2 regions of the Silvibacterium sp. genome follow, and region 1 is predicted to be linked to the other one. Evidence: riboswitches for the same ligand, from Rfam matches in the RefSeq annotation. Region 1 holds a riboswitch; the other holds the start of a gene.
What was found. Region 1 has a riboswitch for S-adenosylmethionine ahead of thrC (threonine synthase). Riboswitches for the same ligand answer to the same signal wherever they lie in the genome.

Region 1 (7,975 bases):
TCCGCCGAAGGTGGAGGGGTACTGGCTGGCCGCGGTGCCGATCGTCTGTGTTGGAGCTCCGCTTGGGGCTCTGATCTGCTCCATGCTGACGCGGCGCACGATTGCAAACATTCTCATCGGGCTGATCACGATGGAATTTGTGAGCACGATCGTACTGATCCCCATGTCGTGCGCAGTGGCTCTGACGGCAGGCGGCACACTGGTTATCTCCGGCCTGTTGAACTGGTGGATGAGCCGCGTACAGCTGTATCGCCCGAAAGACGAACCGAAACAAAGGACGAAAGACCAGGTGGGTTCGGCCTGGGCCTCCGGATCGGCTTCTTAAGGGCAAGCCAAACATCGGGCCTGGCTGGTATGCTTCCTTCGCTCAAGGATTTGTTCGAGAAAAGCGATTTTCTCGGATGTCCTGAGTAAATCCGGAACGAAACCTGGCCCATGCTGATTCGCAAGATTGCTGCCTTTCTCCTTCTGACGACGCCGCTCGCGGCGCAGAATCTGAACACACCTGCCCAGCCAGAGCGCGAGATCGTTATAGATGCGTCCCGCGTCGCGGGGCCTCACTCGGCTACTCCGCTGATGACCGTGGGCGCAGGTCGCGCCAATGAAGGCCTGCGTGCCGACTGGCAGGCGCAGCTCGCCACCGTGCAGAGGGAAATCGGCTTTCGCTATCTGCGTTTTCATGGCCTGCTGCATGACGATATGGGGGTCTATGCCGAAGACTCCGCCGGCCATCCGATGTACAACTTTCAGTACGTCGATGCGCTTTACGATGCGCTGTTGGCGCAGCATATTCGGCCCTTCGTCGAACTTTCCTTTATGCCCTCCGCGCTCGCGAGCGGGACAAAGACAGTCTTCTGGTGGAAGGGCAACATCACCCCGCCGAAGGATATGGAGAAATGGAATGGCCTGATTCGTGCGCTGATGGAGCACTGGAAAGAGCGCTACGGCGAGAGCGAGATCGCGCAGTGGTATTTCGAAGTGTGGAATGAGCCGGATCTCGATGGTTTCTGGGCCGGAACGCGCGAGCAGTATTTCGATCTCTACAAGAACACAGCCACGGATGTGAAGGCGGTTTGCGCGGCATGTCGCGTCGGTGGGCCAGCCTCTGCGCGATGGGAGATCGAGCCGGCATGGCTCGACTTCATTGCGAAGAATCATGTTCCCGCGGATTTTCTATCCACGCATACCTATGGCGTGGTGCAGGGATCGTTTGACGCCGACGGTCATGCGGGCACGGTTTTGGATACAAAGCCAGACTCGATTGTGGGCAGGGTGCGCGACTCGCGTGAGCGGATTCTCCACTCGGCAACGCCGCAGCTGGAATTGCACTACACGGAGTGGAGCACGAGTTATACGCCGGCCGATCCGATTCACGATCAGTACATCTCGGCGCCATTCATCCTGGAAAAGGTGAAGGCGACGTCCCCGCTGGCGCAGTCGATGTCCTACTGGACCTTCACGGATATCTTCGAGGAATCAGGGCCGAGGTTCACGCCTTTCCACGGTGGCTTCGGGCTGATGAATTACCAGGGCATCCGCAAGCCCTCCTACTTCGCATACAAATTTCTCGCAGAGCTGGGACCGGAAGATGTTGCGACGAACGACGCTGAGAGCTGGGCGACGCGCAGGCAGGATGGCTCGGTGCAGGCGCTCTTCTGGAACTACACGGCGATTGCTCCTCCTGGGAAAGAGACCGACCAGGTTTTCTATAAGCGTGAGCAGCCATCGCGAGCAGCCGCTCCAGTGAGTCTGAAAGTAAATGGACTGAAGGATGGCCTCTATCGGATGCAGGTCTTCCGCGTGGGTTATGAGGCGAACGATGCCTATACCGCGTACCTGCACATGGGGTCTCCGGATCAGCTCACGCGCGCGCAGGTGGCAGCACTGCAAACTGCCGCAAGCGGCGATCCGGTGAGGACAGAGACGGTAGAGGCGAAGGAAGGCAGAATCGTTGAGGGTTTTCCCATGCGGGAGAACGATGCGGTGCTGGTCACTTTGACGCCCGAATAGCCCGTTCGTTGGCAAGCAGAATTCGTAACTGTAGAAGTAGCAAAACGAGAATGACAATGCCGCCCGGCGTGAATCTCACTCCGGGCGGCATCATTTCTTAGTTCTGCATGGGACGCGGATGCAGCACCATCCAGTTGATGCCGAACTTGTCGCGAAGCATGGCGAAACGGAAGGCGAAGAATGTCTCGGCTATCGGCATAAAGACCTGGCCTCCATCGGAAAGTGCCTTGTAAATGCGCTCAGCCTCTGCGATGGAATCGACCGAGAGTGCGACGTAGGCGCTGCGCATGGGCTCGTAATGGGATGGAGCGACGTCGTTGCCCATGATGTGCGTATCTCCCAGGCTCACATGCGCGTACATGATGGATTTCGGGTCGAAGTCCGGAGGCGTGGGATTGCCCGGAGGGGCCTGGTCGAAGGTCATGGAGAAGAGAAGTTTGGCTCCGAGGTGTTCTTCGTAGTAGCGCAGAGCCTCGGCGCAGTTGCCGCCGAAATTGAGATAAGCGTTGACGTGCATGGGCATGGCGCAAATTCTCCTGGAGAGTGAGGCGTGTGCTTACGCCTGTTCGGCGCAACACGTGTGCGGCTTGGCTGCGTTCTCGTACTCATCATGGCGCCGGACAAAGTCCATGATGCTTTTCTCGTTGCGGCCTTTCGGCGCCCTGTCGAGGATCATCAGCGTTCCAATCCACTCCTCGGGACCACGAGCATAGCTGGAATAGGTGTGATAAACGCGGCCGTCGTCATCCCGGAAGAAGCTGCTCATACCCGGCAGTTCGGTGTTCTCGTCGGTGACGGCAAAGGGCGTCTCGGTGAAGTTGTAATTGACGGAGCCGTTGGCACCGGGCTTTGGCAGGAAGGACACATGATAGTCGAAGTTGAAGTCGCTGCTGTGAGATGAGACCCACGGGAAATGCCAGCCCATACGCCGCTTGTACGCTTCAATCTCGGAGAGCATTGCGCGGGATACGGCAGTGAACGTGACGTCGTGATGGTTGAGGTGTGCGAGCGTGCCGTCGAAGTGATCTGCAAGGAACGAGCAGCCGGGGCAGCCTGCGGCCCATCCGGGCGCAAGCATGAAGTGGTAAACGATAAGCTGGCTGCGGCCTTTGAAGAGTTCGGCAAGCGAGCGCCGTCCGGTCGGAGTGTCGAAGATGTATTCCTTCTCGACGAGAACCCAGGGAAGCGCGAGACGCTGGGCGTTGACGGCATCGCGCAGGTGCGTCTCTGCTTTCTCGCGGGTGAGCAGAGCCTTACGCGCGGTGAGCCATTCTTCACGGGAGACGACGGGGTGCGTATGCATGACGAGCTCTCCTTTTCTGGGACGGTATTTCACGCCGGGGAGTGGTCGGTCTTGCTTGACGGCATACGTTGATATCAACATTATGAAGAGATGTCAAAGGCCTCCGGTCCGGTTACGCGTTCGGCTCCCCGTCCTGTGCCCTTCGAGACCACACTGCTGGTCCGGGATTGCTGCCTCTGCCTGCACGTACAGAGGGCAGCGCGAGCGCTGGCTCGGCGTTTCGATGTGGCGCTGCGGCCTCTGGGGCTCACAAACGGGCAGTTCTCCCTGCTGATGTCTCTGAATCGTCCCCATCCGGCGCGGATGGCTTCGGTCGCGGAGTTGTTGGCCATGGACCGCACGACGTTGACGGCAGCCCTCAAGCTGCTGGAAACGCGCGGGCTGGTGCGAATTACTCCCGATCCCGAGGATCGGCGGAGCCGGCTGCTGGAGCTGACACGCCCCGGCGAGAAGCTGCTGGCGCGCGCCGTACCGGTGTGGGAGCGGACACACGCGGAGGTAGAGGCGCAGCTTCCCAGGGGAGGAGGGACCAGGCTGAGGAAAAATCTTCAGAAGGTCGTGTAGAAAGACGATCGCAGTTCCGTAAAAATGAGATCGGGTGACAAGAGATGGAATGGAATCAGATCGCATCTTCTGCGATACCGGCAAAGGCTCGCGTTCCTGCATCGGTGGGCGCTCTTTACTGGCTGCAGGGTATCACCATACTCTGGATGCTGACCGAGCTCGGCGTATCTACGTATGCGGCATGGTCGGCGAAGAGTTCGGCCATGCTCGCCTTCGGCGCGGACTCTCTTGTCGAGGTCCTTTCGGCCTTCATGGTGATGTTGCAGTGGGTTCCGGGCATACGGCTCTCGGAACGTAAGGCTGCGCGCGCTGCGGCGTTCCTGCTGTTCATGCTTGCGGGCGTGGTCGGTGTTACAGCCGTGGCATCGCTTGTCTTCGGAGTCGAGGCGGAGACCTGCGGCGCGGGGCTGGCGATCACCGCCGCGGCGCTGGTTGTGATGCCGCTGCTCGCTATGTGGAAACGCCGCGAGGCTCGCGCGCGCCACAATGCGGCCCTGGCAGCGGACGCGGCGCAGTCGTCGACCTGCGCGTACCTGGCCCTGACTGCGCTCCTGGGCATGGGGCTCAACCGGGCATTTCATCTGCCCTGGTTTGACAATGTTGCCGCTCTGGCCTGCTTGCCGCTGCTGGTTCGCGAGGCCCGGTCCGCTTGGAACGGCGCCGTTTGCGGTTGCTGCCGGGTCTAAATCCGGGGAGTGGACGGACCTGTAGACGTCCACGAGTACTGTTGCATAGCAAAAAGCCCTGTGGTACATATGAATCATTCAAGTTTGCTCTTAGGAGCGAGCCTGAATTTCATGAAGAGTGGCTGAGGGACGGGCCCTGTGACGCCACGACAACCGGCTCAGGCAATCTGAGACATCGGTGTCAACTCTCTCCTGGGAAACCGGGGAACATGAGATTCGGGGATGCAATGCAGTAGCGCATCTCGCCAAATCCCAAGCAGGACCGGACACGCGTCCGGGCAATTTGCAGTACCTGATGTTGCAGCAGAGTACGTCACGCATGCCCGTGCATTTGTACCCATAGGGGAAAGTCCCCGATGGGCCCTGAAGCGACTCTCGGAATCGAGGGGTTTCATGGCGCAGGCCTATGCATTGCAATGTCGGGAGTGTGGAAAGACGTATCCCAACGTCCCGCTTTCCATCTGTGATGAGTGCTTTTCTCCGCTCGAGGTGAACTGCGATCTCGAGGCGGCTCGCGGAAGCTTCACTCGCGAAAAGATCGCGCAGGGGCCGGACAGCATGTGGCGCTACAAGGCGCTGCTGCCGGTGCCGGAGGATTATGTCTCGGCAACGCCTTCCGGCTGGACTCCATTGCTCAAGGCTCCGCGGCTGGCGAAACGCATCGGCGCCACCAATCTCTACATCAAGAACGACGCGGTATGCGTGCCCACGCTGAGCTTCAAGGATCGCGTGGTGGCCACGGCACTTGCGAATGCACAGGCCTTCGGTTTCGATACGGTCGGCTGCTCCTCGACCGGCAATCTGGCGAACGCGGTGGCTGCGGGCGCTGCGCGTCTTGGTCTCAAGACCTACATCCTTGTTCCGGCAGACCTCGAGCCGGCGAAGATCCTGAATACGCAGGTCTACGGCGCGAACCTGGTGCGCATCGACGGCAACTACGACCATGTGAACCGCCTGTGCTCGCAGATTGCAGACCGCTATAACTGGGGCTTCGTGAATGTGAACCTGCGGCCTTACTACGCCGAGGGCTCGAAGACTGTCGGTTACGAGATCGCAGAGCAGCTCGGCTGGCGTCTGCCCGACAACGTCGTGGTGCCCATGGCCGGCGGCTCGCTGATCACGAAGATCCGCAAGGCCTTCAAGGAACTGGTCGCGCTCGGCCTGGTGGAAGACAAGGATGTTCGCTTCTTCGGAGCGCAAGCCACGGGCTGCTCCCCGATTTCGACCGCGGTAAAGACCGGCGCCGACCACATCGAGCCGCAGCGCCCGGCGACGATCGCGCGTTCCCTCGCGATCGGTAATCCGGCTGACGGTGTGTATGCGGCGCGAGCCATCCGCCAGAGCGGTGGCTGGGCCGAGGATGTCTCGGACATCGAGATCGTCTCGGCGATTCAGGAACTGGCTGAGACCGAAGGCATCTTCACCGAGACCGCCGGTGGCGTGACTACCGCAGTGACCGCGCGGCTCTACGCGCATGGCCGCATCAAGCCGGATGAACTGACGGTGTCAGTCATTACCGGCAACGGTCTCAAGACGACCGACGCGCTGGCCGGTGCCTATGAAGTGGAAGCAGCGGTGCGTCCGCGGCTCTCCGATTTTGAAGCGTATATCGAAGAAAAAACGGCCGCCGGTGAACTGGTTCGGGAACTGGCCGAGGAGGTTGCAAGTGTCCGTTAGAGTTTTGTTGCCCAATGCCTTTCAAAAACACACCGATGGCGCGAAGGAGCTGAAGTCGAGCGCGCAGAACCTGCCCGACCTCATCACCGACATCGAAACGAACTTCCCCGCGCTCAAAACGCATCTGCGTGACGATCAGGGCCAGGTTCGCCGCTTCATCAACTTCTACGTGAACGAAGAAGACATTCGCTTCCTCGGCAACGAGAAGTACGCATTCCAGGATGGCGACGAGGTGCTCGTGATCCCCTCGATCGCGGGCGGATCGTTCGACATCTGTCGTTGTTGTTCCTACTGTGGGCAGGAAGAGTGCGTTTGCAGTTAATTGCGATGTTCAGCAGTGAAAAAGGCCCGCTTGGGCGGGCCTTTCTCTTTGTTCAAGGGCGTGGAGCCCTCTTTTTCGGTTGTGATTCCTGCTTGTCAGGGTACAGGCGCTCAATGATTCGCGGCAGTTCGTTCTTGCGGAAGCTGCGCACATCGGAGCTGCGGAAAAAATGCAGCGCCTTGCCCTCGAGGGTCAGTGAAGCAAGCCCGTGCAGCGTGGCCATGCCGCAGAGCATGTCGGCTGAGTCTTCGAAACGGCGTGCGTCCGCATGGGGTTTGCCCTGGTAGGCGAGAAACGCGCGGGAGAGCCGCTGGCCGGATTGTTTTGTGTGCGCCGCAAAGCGTGGGTCGCTGCGATCGACGAGATCGTTGCGGAACATCAGCCGGAAGTGTCCCGGGTGCTCGAGCGCAAAGTCGATAAACGCAAGGCTTAAGGCGCGCACATCGGCCACGACATCTTCGGAGTGTCCGGCCTGTTCGATGTAGCAGTCCAGGCGCGCATAGGCGAGCAGGCCAACCTCGGTAAGAAGGCCGCGGGCATTGCCGAAATGATGCGCAGGCGCGCCGGGGCTGACGCCGGCCCGCTGTGCGGCAGCGCGCAGGGAAAAGGCCTCGATGCCGCCTTCAGCGATGATCGCGTCGGCGGCCTGGATCAGGGCGGCGCGCAGATCTCCATGATGATAGGTCGATCGTTTGCCGGATTTGCATTCTGCCTGAATCTTGACAGTGTTCAAATGTGCGAATACCTTCAGAGCTAGCTTGTTCCACGGTAGCACCTGGGAATACCGTGCTCATTATTTGAACATTGTTTAGATAAGCGGCCAACCGGCATTCAGGAGAAGAAATCGATGAGCAATAAAGTTTGGTTTATCACCGGCGCATCGCGCGGCATGGGGCGAGTCTGGGCCGAGGCGGCATTGAAGCGGGGCGACAAGGTCGCTGCGACCGCACGAAAGGCCGCCGATGTGGCCGATCTCGCGGAGACGTTCGGGGATGCGGCGCTGCCTCTGGCGCTGGAGCCGACGGATGCCGCGCAGGTACGTGCGGCCGTCGAGCAGGCGCATGCGCACTTCGGCCGGCTGGATGTCGTGCTGAACAACGCCGCGTATCCGCTGGTCGGCACCATCGAAGAGGCGAGCGAGGAAGATGTGCAGGCGCAGTTCAACACGAACGTCTTCGGTCCGCATCGCGTCATCAAGGCTGCGCTGCCGCTGCTGCGGAAACAGGGTCATGGGCACATCATCGGCGTGTCGAGCACGTTGGGGGTGATCACGATGCCGCTGATCGGCTTTTATTGCTCCTCGAAGTGGGCGCTTGAGGCGATGCACGAGAGCCTTGCGATGGAAGTTCGCAGCTTTGGCATCAAGGTCTCGATCATCGAGCCGGGAGCTTATGCGACGGAGTTTGGCGGGCC
Region 2 (7,975 bases), on a different contig from region 1:
TTGCCGGTGCCGCCCTGCGGCGTGGTGGCCTCATACGGCCGGTTGGGCTCGGGCAGCGTGGCCATCATGGCGCGGGCGGCCGGACTGAAGCGGCTGGACGGAATGACGTTGTCGGTGGCGAAGGGCTGACGGCATGGAGTGCCGCCTGCGCTGCCCGCAGCCGTGGCAGGATCGAAGATTTCGTTCTGCTTCACATACTGGCCGGTGCAGGGATTCACCACGTTCGATGCCGCGCCCAGAAGAGCGGTGAAGTCACCGTTCCGCTCGGCCTCGGTGGGCACGGTGGAGACGGCGTTGCCGCCCAGCGTCAGGCGGTACTGCTCCCAGGCGAAGAAGAAGAAGGTCTTGTCCTTGCCGTTGTAAAGGGCGTGTTCAGGATGGAAGGGGCTGGGAATGACGACCGGGCCGCCGAGGGTTCCACCGAAGTCGTACTTGCTGTCTGCCGGGCGATCGTAGGCGCAACCGGTTGCGTCGCCGCCGCAGAGGGTCTGCTTGTAGCCGTTGTTGAACCAGTTGTTCGCATCGAGGGCGGCGTTCTTCACGATGGTGAAGCCGGTACCGTGAATGCTGTTCGAACCGGACTTGGTGGCGAAGCTCTCGATGCCGATGGTGCTGCGGCCGAACTCGGCCTTGGGGATCGAGGTGGTGACCTTGAACTCCTGCAGAGCCTCGATGGAGGGCGAGGTTTCGTCGAAGGACGAGCCGTTCTCGCTGCGCTCGATGCTGGCGCCGTCGAGCAGCGTCTCCGAGCCATAGGCCTGGCCGCCGGCGACGCGCATGTACCAGACGCCGTTCGAGGTGTTGCCGTCAGTCGCGGTGCCGACGCCGGTGACGCCGGGAACGAGGAAGGCGAAGGCTTCCGGCGAACGCAGGCCGCCAACACCGGCGGCGACCGCGAGCGGAAGGTCGGTGATCTGCTGCTGGGAGATGGTGCCGCTGATGTCTGAGGATTCGGTCTCGATGGTGGGCGCGCTGGCGTCGACGGTGACCGTCTCATTCGTGCCGCCGGCATTGAGAACGACATTCAGCGCCGTGGAGGAGTTGATGGTAATGACCACGCCCTCGCTCTTTGAGGTAGCAAAGCCGGGGGATGTCACCGTGACCGTGTAGCGGCCGATGGCCAGCGATGGGAAGTGATAGGCGCCCGAGCTGGTAGATGTGGCCAGGTTGCTGACGCCGGTATCGACACCGACGGCGATGATCTTGGCGCCGGGAATGACCGCTCCGGATGTGTCCTTGATGGTGCCGACAAGCTCGCCCTGCGTGGACTGCGCAAACGCGGGCGCAGCGATGAGCAGGAATAGAGCGGCGAGACACAGGAGCAGGTACTGACGGAACTGCTGTGTTGTTCGCTTCATGGGAAGCTTCCTCCTAAAAAAGTCGTGCAGCCTGGGAGTCTCCCTGAGTGATTGGGCTGGGGCTCCGTTGGGCCTTGTTATAGAAATCGTTTTCTCCATCGAAACGAAAAAGATTCTCGATTCAGAGCGAGGAGCAAGGTAAGGGAGCGCAAACATAACTGTCAACGGATTTCCTGTGTAACTTTTTTTGTTACAAAATCATGCAAACGCTTCCCTGAACATGACAAGGAATGTCTTTTGCCCGGCGCGGGGGTTGCGATTGTCTGCCGCTTGCGCGCCGAAAGCGTGCCGGAAAAGCTTGACACGGAATCGTTTACTGTAGGCCGCAGCCAACTGCTTCGACCGCCATCCCATCCCTGGAAAACCGCATTCCGAGAGCGCCAGTGGGCTGCCGTCCCCGGCCGGTGGACGGCGGCGGCTTCGGCCTGCGAGGATGGTGCCGCGACCGGGAGTGCGGCTTTTCCGGTGGCTTTCTCCGGCGATGACGAGGATTGGCGGGTATTTCCTTCTGGCGTGCGGGTGTCTCCTTCTGGCGTGGACGACGGCCCGCGGCGGCGCGGCGATGGCGCAGCCGGGGCAGGCTGCGTCCTCCCGGACGATGGCCGCGCAGGCGGCGCCCGCGCTCTCCCCGGACGCATCCGAAGCCGAACCTGCCGCGGAGCTGCCCGCGGCCGAGGCGGAGCTGCGTGTCCAGCTGGGCAGGACGCCGGATTCCGCGGAGCTGCTCTACCGGCTGGCGCTGGTGCTGCGCGAGGAGCGTAAGCCGAAGGAATCGCTGACCGTATACACGCAGGCGGCCGGGCACCGGAGGCCGACGGCCGAGGAGCTGCGTTCTGTGGCGCTCGATTACGTGCAGCTGGGCGATTACGAAGACGCGGTGCACTGGCTGAAGGTGGCGCTGGGCCTCGACCCGAAGGATGCGGCGGTGCTCTACAGCCTGGGGCGCTGCCTCTACACGCAGGATCACTACCAGGAGGCGGCGGACGCCTTTCTTGCCGCGCTGAAGCTGTCTCCGGCCGATGCGAAGGTGGAGGAGAACCTGGGGCTGACGTTCGAGGCGCTGCATCGCCTGCCGGAGGCCGAGGCCGCGATGCGCCAGGCGGTGGAGTCGGCCGGACAGGATTCGAAGAACACTCCGGAAAGCGCCGGTGCTATGGCCGCATCCGAACAGGATCCGTGGCCATACCTGAACCTGGGCAGCCTGCTGGTGGATGAGCAGCGCTATGACGAGGCGATCCCGTTCCTGCAGAAGGCCGAGGCGATTTCCCCGCAGATGGCGGAGCCGCACGAAAAAACAGGGAGGGCGCTGCTCGCCAGCGGGAAGCGTCCGGAGGCGACAAAGGAGCTGGAGACAGCCGAGACGCTGGACCCGAAGAACGCGCAGGTCCACTTCGAGCTGGGCCGCGCCTACTGGAACGCCGGCGAGAAGGACAAGGCGCGGGCGGAATTCGCCCTGAGCCAGTCGCTCTACGGCACGCATAGCAAGACCGACTACTGACTCAGGGCGGGACTCGCCGTCCCGGGCCTTCGGCCTCCGCTCCCGCTGGTCCCGATTCAGGGCTCAGATAGAAGCTCTGTCATTCCGACCGGAGCGAGACGTCTTTCGTCTCGCGGAGTGGAGGAACCTGCGGTTCTCTTCGCAAGGCGAGGATACGGACGGGTGGCCCATGCAAGCCTGGTTTTGGCTTCCGTGGGGACAAACAAACCCATTCACCGCAGAGGACACAAAGGGATCTGTATCTCCCGCCCAAGCTTAGCCTGAACGGGACACCCTCATTCTCGCTTTAGGGGAGAACCGCAGGTTCCTCCACTGCGCGGCCTGTGGCCGCTTCGGTCGGAATGACAGCGATGCGGGAGAGATGCGTGCTTCCCCATTCAAGCAACTACGGGCTTGAATGGGCCACCCGGCATCGTTCTCCGCCGCAGGCAAACCAAAGCTTCGTTCGCGACGCCGGATCTGACGCCTGCCGTGGCCGGATGCGCGTAATGCGCTGGCACGATACGCGGCGCATACGGCTGGAGCGCTCCGCTATTCTAATCGGACTGGATTGGTCGCATATGTAAGGTCTGCCCTTGCCTGGGTAGCTGCGACCGGAGACGAGGCGAAGAGGCGATGGCGCAGCTGCGGGCGAAGACGGTCAGGACCTGGTACCGGGTGCATAAGTGGACGAGCCTGATCTGCACGGCGCTGCTGCTGATGGCCTGCGTGACGGGACTGCCGCTCGTCTTCCACGATGAGCTGGATAACCTGCTGGAGCCGCATGTGAAGGCCGCCGATGTTCCGGACGGAACGCCGCTGGCGAAGATAGACCCGATGGTGGCGGCGGCCCAGGCTCGGTTCCCTGCTCTGCATCCGTTCTCGGTTTTCTGGGATGACGATGAGCCGCGCGTCTTTGTGAGCATGAGCCCGGTGGATCAGCCGAAGGATCACGACGTCAGGACGATGATCTTCGACGCGCACACGGGCAGGCTGCTGGAGACACCGCAGGATCACTTCGAGCTGCTGAGCTTTCTGCTTCAGGCCCATGCCGAGATCTTTCTGGGGCTGCCGGGCGAGCTGACGATGGGCGTGATGGCGCTGACCTTCGTGATCTCGCTGCTATCTGGCGCGCTGGTGTATGGGCCGTTCATGCGACGGCTGGACTTCGGCACCTATCGGAGAGACGCAGCCCGGCGGACGCGCTGGTTCGACCTGCATAACCTGCTCGGCATCGTAACGCTGACGTGGGCCTTCGTGGTGGGCGCGACGGGCGTGATGAATGCACTGTCGACGCCGCTCTTCGGACTGTGGCGCGCGCAGATCATGCCGCAGATCCTGAAGCCGTACCACGGCAAGCCCGTGCCGATGCACTTCCGGTCGGCAGAGGATTCGGTGGAGGAAGTGCGCGCAGCGCTGCCGACGATGCGAGCCACCTCCGTGCTGTTTCCCAACAAGGTTTTCGGCAGCCCGCGGCATTACGTGGTCTGGTCGCAGGGCAAGACGCCGCTGACCTCGCGGATGGAGACGCCGACGCTGGTGGATGTGGAGACCGGTGTGGTGACGACGACCGGTGGACTGCCGTGGTATCTGCGAGCGCTCGAGCTCTCGCGGCCACTGCACTTCGGCGATTACGGCGGCATGCCGCTGAAGATCCTGTGGGGACTGTTCGACGTGGCGCTCATTGTGGTGCTGGCGAGCGGTGTGTACCTTTGGCTCTCGAAGCGCAAGGCTCCGCTGGAGCGCGCGCTGAACCATCTGGCGGAACAGGAGCAGCTGCAGGAGGCACACGCATGAAGCACGCGGCGAAATTATCCGAGGTATACAGAATTCCCGCAGTGCTGGCCGCGATCACCGCGGTGGGACTGCTCTCCGCATTGCTGGGCGATGGGCTGTGGGACAAATTTTCGTGGGTGCTGCTGGCGATTCCGGTCGCGGCGATTGCCTTCTACCTGCTGAAGCCTCGGCAATAACTTCACCTATGCAAGGATCCCCGCGCGCGAGTCTTTTGGCGAAGCCGCGCGCGGGGATGAGATCGACAATCATGGAGAGCGGAGAAGTATCCGTGCTCTCCGACCCGCATCTTCCCGGCACGGACGAACCGCGGGTTCCTCCACTCCTATCTGATCCGGTCGAATGACAGGGGTGGATGTTGTCCACTCTTTTGGCACGATTTGAAGGCTGTGATTTCCCACGTCTCAGAGGCGAGACGTGGGGCACCCGGGCTTCCCACTCAGGCCAACTTCAGGCTTGCCTAGGCCATGGGGAGAATGCATGTTCGTGTTCTCCCGCCCAAGCAGAGCTTGGACGGGGCACCCTTATCCTTGCTGCTTGAAGAGAACTGCAGGTTCCTCCGCTGCGCTTCTCACCCCATCGCGCCAACGGCAGGCGCGTCGGGGACCCCGGTTCGCTTCGGTCGGAATGACCATTTGTAGGTTTGAGAAACAGCACGCCCCGTGTCCGCATTGGACACGGGGCTTGTTGCTTAGCCGAGCGTGGAGGTGAGCAGCTGTGGGTCGCTGTGTTCGGCGGCGATGGCGCGGAGGTCGGCGGCGAGCTCGTCGACGCGCTCGAACTGCGAGTCCCACGCGAACATGAAGCGGGCCGAGCCTCCGATGAAGGTGTAGAAGCGCCAGCCGCGTGCACGCAAGGCTTTCTCGGATGCTTCCGAGAGCTTCACGAAGACGGCGTTGGCCTGGACCTTGAAGTAGACATCGAGGCCGGGGACGCCGGCGATCTGCTCGGCGAGGCGGCGGGCGCAGGCGTTGGCGTGGGCGCCGTTGCGCAGCCACGAGCCGTCCGAGAGCATGCGCGCCCAGGGCGCGGAGAGATAGCGCATCTTCGAGGCGAGCTGGCCGGCCTGCTTGCAGCGGTAGTCGAAGTCTTCGGCCTGCTCGGGCTTGAAGAAGATGATGGCTTCACCAACGGCCATGCCGTTCTTGGTGCCGCCGAAGCAGAGCACGTCGACGCCGGCCTTCCAGGTGATGTCGGCAGGCGAGCAGCCGAGCGCGGCGCAGGCGTTGGCGAAGCGGGCTCCATCCATGTGCAGGCGCAGGTTGTGCTCGCGGCATGCCTCGGCGATGGCCTTGACCTCGTCGACGGTGTAGACCTGGCCGGTCTCGGTAGGCTGCGTGATGGTGACGACGCGCGGCTTGGGGAAATGGATGTCGTTGCGGCGCGTGGCCAGCGAACGGATGTCTTCCGGCGTGAGCTTGCCGTCGATCGAGGGCGAGGTCAGAAGCTTCGAGCCGTTCGAGAAGAACTCGGGCGCGCCGCATTCGTCGGTTTCGACGTGGGCGGCATCGGAGCAGATGACAGAGTGGTAGCTCTGGCAGAGCGCGGCGAGCGCGAGCGAATTGGCGGCCGTGCCGTTGAAGGCGAAGAAGACTTCGCAGTCGGTTTCGAACAAGGCCCGGAAGGCATCGGCGGCGCGGGCGGTCCAGAGATCGCCACCGTAAGCAGGTTCATGGCCGTGATTGGCCTCCTGCATGGCCTGCCAGGCCTCGGGACAGATACCGGCATAGTTATCGCTGGCGAATTGCTGGGAGTGATCGGACATGCTGGGAAACGCACCTTTCGAGCGTCATTCCACCATTGGATGAACCTATGTGCCGTGAGGACCCGATGATTGCCAGAACTGGCCACATCCCTCAGCGAGGACGCCACCTTGCCCGGGGAGCAGGTTGGCGTTGAGCGCACAGGCTCAACTCTTGATGTAGCTTCAGGATAATTTATGGCTGGAAGCGATTGCAATGGGCTGCTGCGCGCAGCACGATTCGCCTTCGGCCTCCGCTCCCTTTGGTCGCGAGCTGGCTCTGGCTTCTTGCGGAATGCGAAGGTCGTTCACTGAAGCTTCTGCTGGCCTGGCTAGAGGACTCCCCAAAAGCTCCGCACAAAGAGTTCGTACTCTCCCGCCCAAGCTTAGCTTGGACGGGGCACCCTCATCCTCGCAGCTTGAAGCGAACCGCAGGTTCCTCCACTACGCTCCCTGCGGTCGCTTCGGCCGGAATGACAAATCAAGAATGATGCGAGCAAGCCTGCATGGAGCGCCGTCACACTTCAGTCGCGACCAGAGGGAGCGGAGGCCGAAGGCGGATCGCCCTGCGCGCAGCAGCGGAAGCCGATGTTCGAGGTCGAGCTGTCGGGTGTGTTCGAGGTCCGGGCGGCGACTCTGTAGCGATTGCAATAAGAGGCGTGGCAGAGGAACGATCCGCCCTTCATCACCTTTGCTTCGCCATTTGCAGGGCCCGTCGGGTTCGGCGATGGATGCGCGGCCTGCTCGCTTGCAGTGGCCGGGCTGAACCAGTCCGCGCACCACTCCCACACGTTGCCGGCCGAGGAGTACAAGCCGTAGCCGTTGGGCGGGAAGGCGTCGACGGGGCTGGTGCTGCTGTAGCCATCCTCGGCGGTGTTGTGGTTGGGGAACTGGCCCTGCCATACGTTGCAAAGATGTTTGCCGTCGGGCGTGAGCTCGTCTCCCCAGGGAAAGAGCTTCTGCTCGAGGCCGCCGCGCGCGGCGTACTCCCACTCCGCTTCGGTCGGCAGCCGCTTCCCTGCCCAGGCGGCGAAGGCCTGCGCGTCGGTCCACGCGACATGCACGACGGGATGGTTCATACGTTCATCAATATTCGAGCCAGGGCCTTCGGGCGCTCGCCAGGATGCGCCGAAGACCTGGCACCACCAGGGCGCGGCAGCCGCGGTGTCGGCGACGAGGTCGTGGAACCGCTCGCGGGGCAGGTGCAGCCAGAAGACGAAGGACCAGTTGTAGCGCTCGGCCTCGGTGACGTAGCCGGTGGCTTCGACGAAGCGCGCGAACTGCGCATTTGTAACCGGCGTGGTGTCGATTGCGAAGGGCGACAGCTCGACGGGACGGACCGGACCTTCACCATCATTGGGAAAGCCGTGAGGATAGTCCGTGCCCATGAGGAAGCGACCACCGGGGAGCGCGATCATCGGCGCGCTGTCCGGCACCTGTGCCGCAGAAGCGGGCGCAGGCGCGAGCGTGATGAGGGTGGAGGCTCGGCCGGGTGTGCAGCAGCTGGGTTTCTCTTCACTCATGTGCTTCCCTTGTGTTGATGATAAGCCTCATAGCTGCTGCGCGCAGGGCGATCCGTCTTCGGCCTCCGCTCCCTTTGGTCGC

Region 2: linked by a shared signal. The riboswitch ahead of QM649_RS10230 (threonine aldolase family protein) and the one ahead of thrC (threonine synthase) in region 1 are both predicted to bind S-adenosylmethionine.

The regions. Positions count from the first base shown of each region.
Region 1 is NZ_JASGFD010000005.1:61,796-69,770, forward strand. It holds gene QM649_RS03085 (sulfite exporter TauE/SafE family protein) at 1-325, shown strand, start outside; gene QM649_RS03090 (GH39 family glycosyl hydrolase) at 436-2,010, shown strand; gene QM649_RS03095 (VOC family protein) at 2,108-2,533, opposite strand; gene QM649_RS03100 (DUF899 domain-containing protein) at 2,567-3,313, opposite strand; gene QM649_RS03105 (MarR family winged helix-turn-helix transcriptional regulator) at 3,404-3,877, shown strand; gene QM649_RS03110 (cation transporter) at 3,922-4,563, shown strand; SAM riboswitch class I at 4,670-4,779, shown strand; gene thrC (threonine synthase) at 4,957-6,240, shown strand; gene QM649_RS03120 (MoaD/ThiS family protein) at 6,230-6,562, shown strand; gene QM649_RS03125 (TetR/AcrR family transcriptional regulator) at 6,615-7,295, opposite strand; gene QM649_RS03130 (SDR family NAD(P)-dependent oxidoreductase) at 7,410-7,975, shown strand, end outside.
Region 2 is NZ_JASGFD010000023.1:20,484-28,458, forward strand. It holds gene QM649_RS10210 (carboxypeptidase regulatory-like domain-containing protein) at 1-1,358, opposite strand, end outside; gene QM649_RS10215 (tetratricopeptide repeat protein) at 1,840-2,856, shown strand; gene QM649_RS10220 (PepSY-associated TM helix domain-containing protein) at 3,472-4,632, shown strand; gene QM649_RS10225 (hypothetical protein) at 4,629-4,808, shown strand; gene QM649_RS10230 (threonine aldolase family protein) at 5,321-6,394, opposite strand; SAM-I-IV-variant riboswitch at 6,450-6,557, opposite strand; gene QM649_RS10235 (formylglycine-generating enzyme family protein) at 6,895-7,893, opposite strand.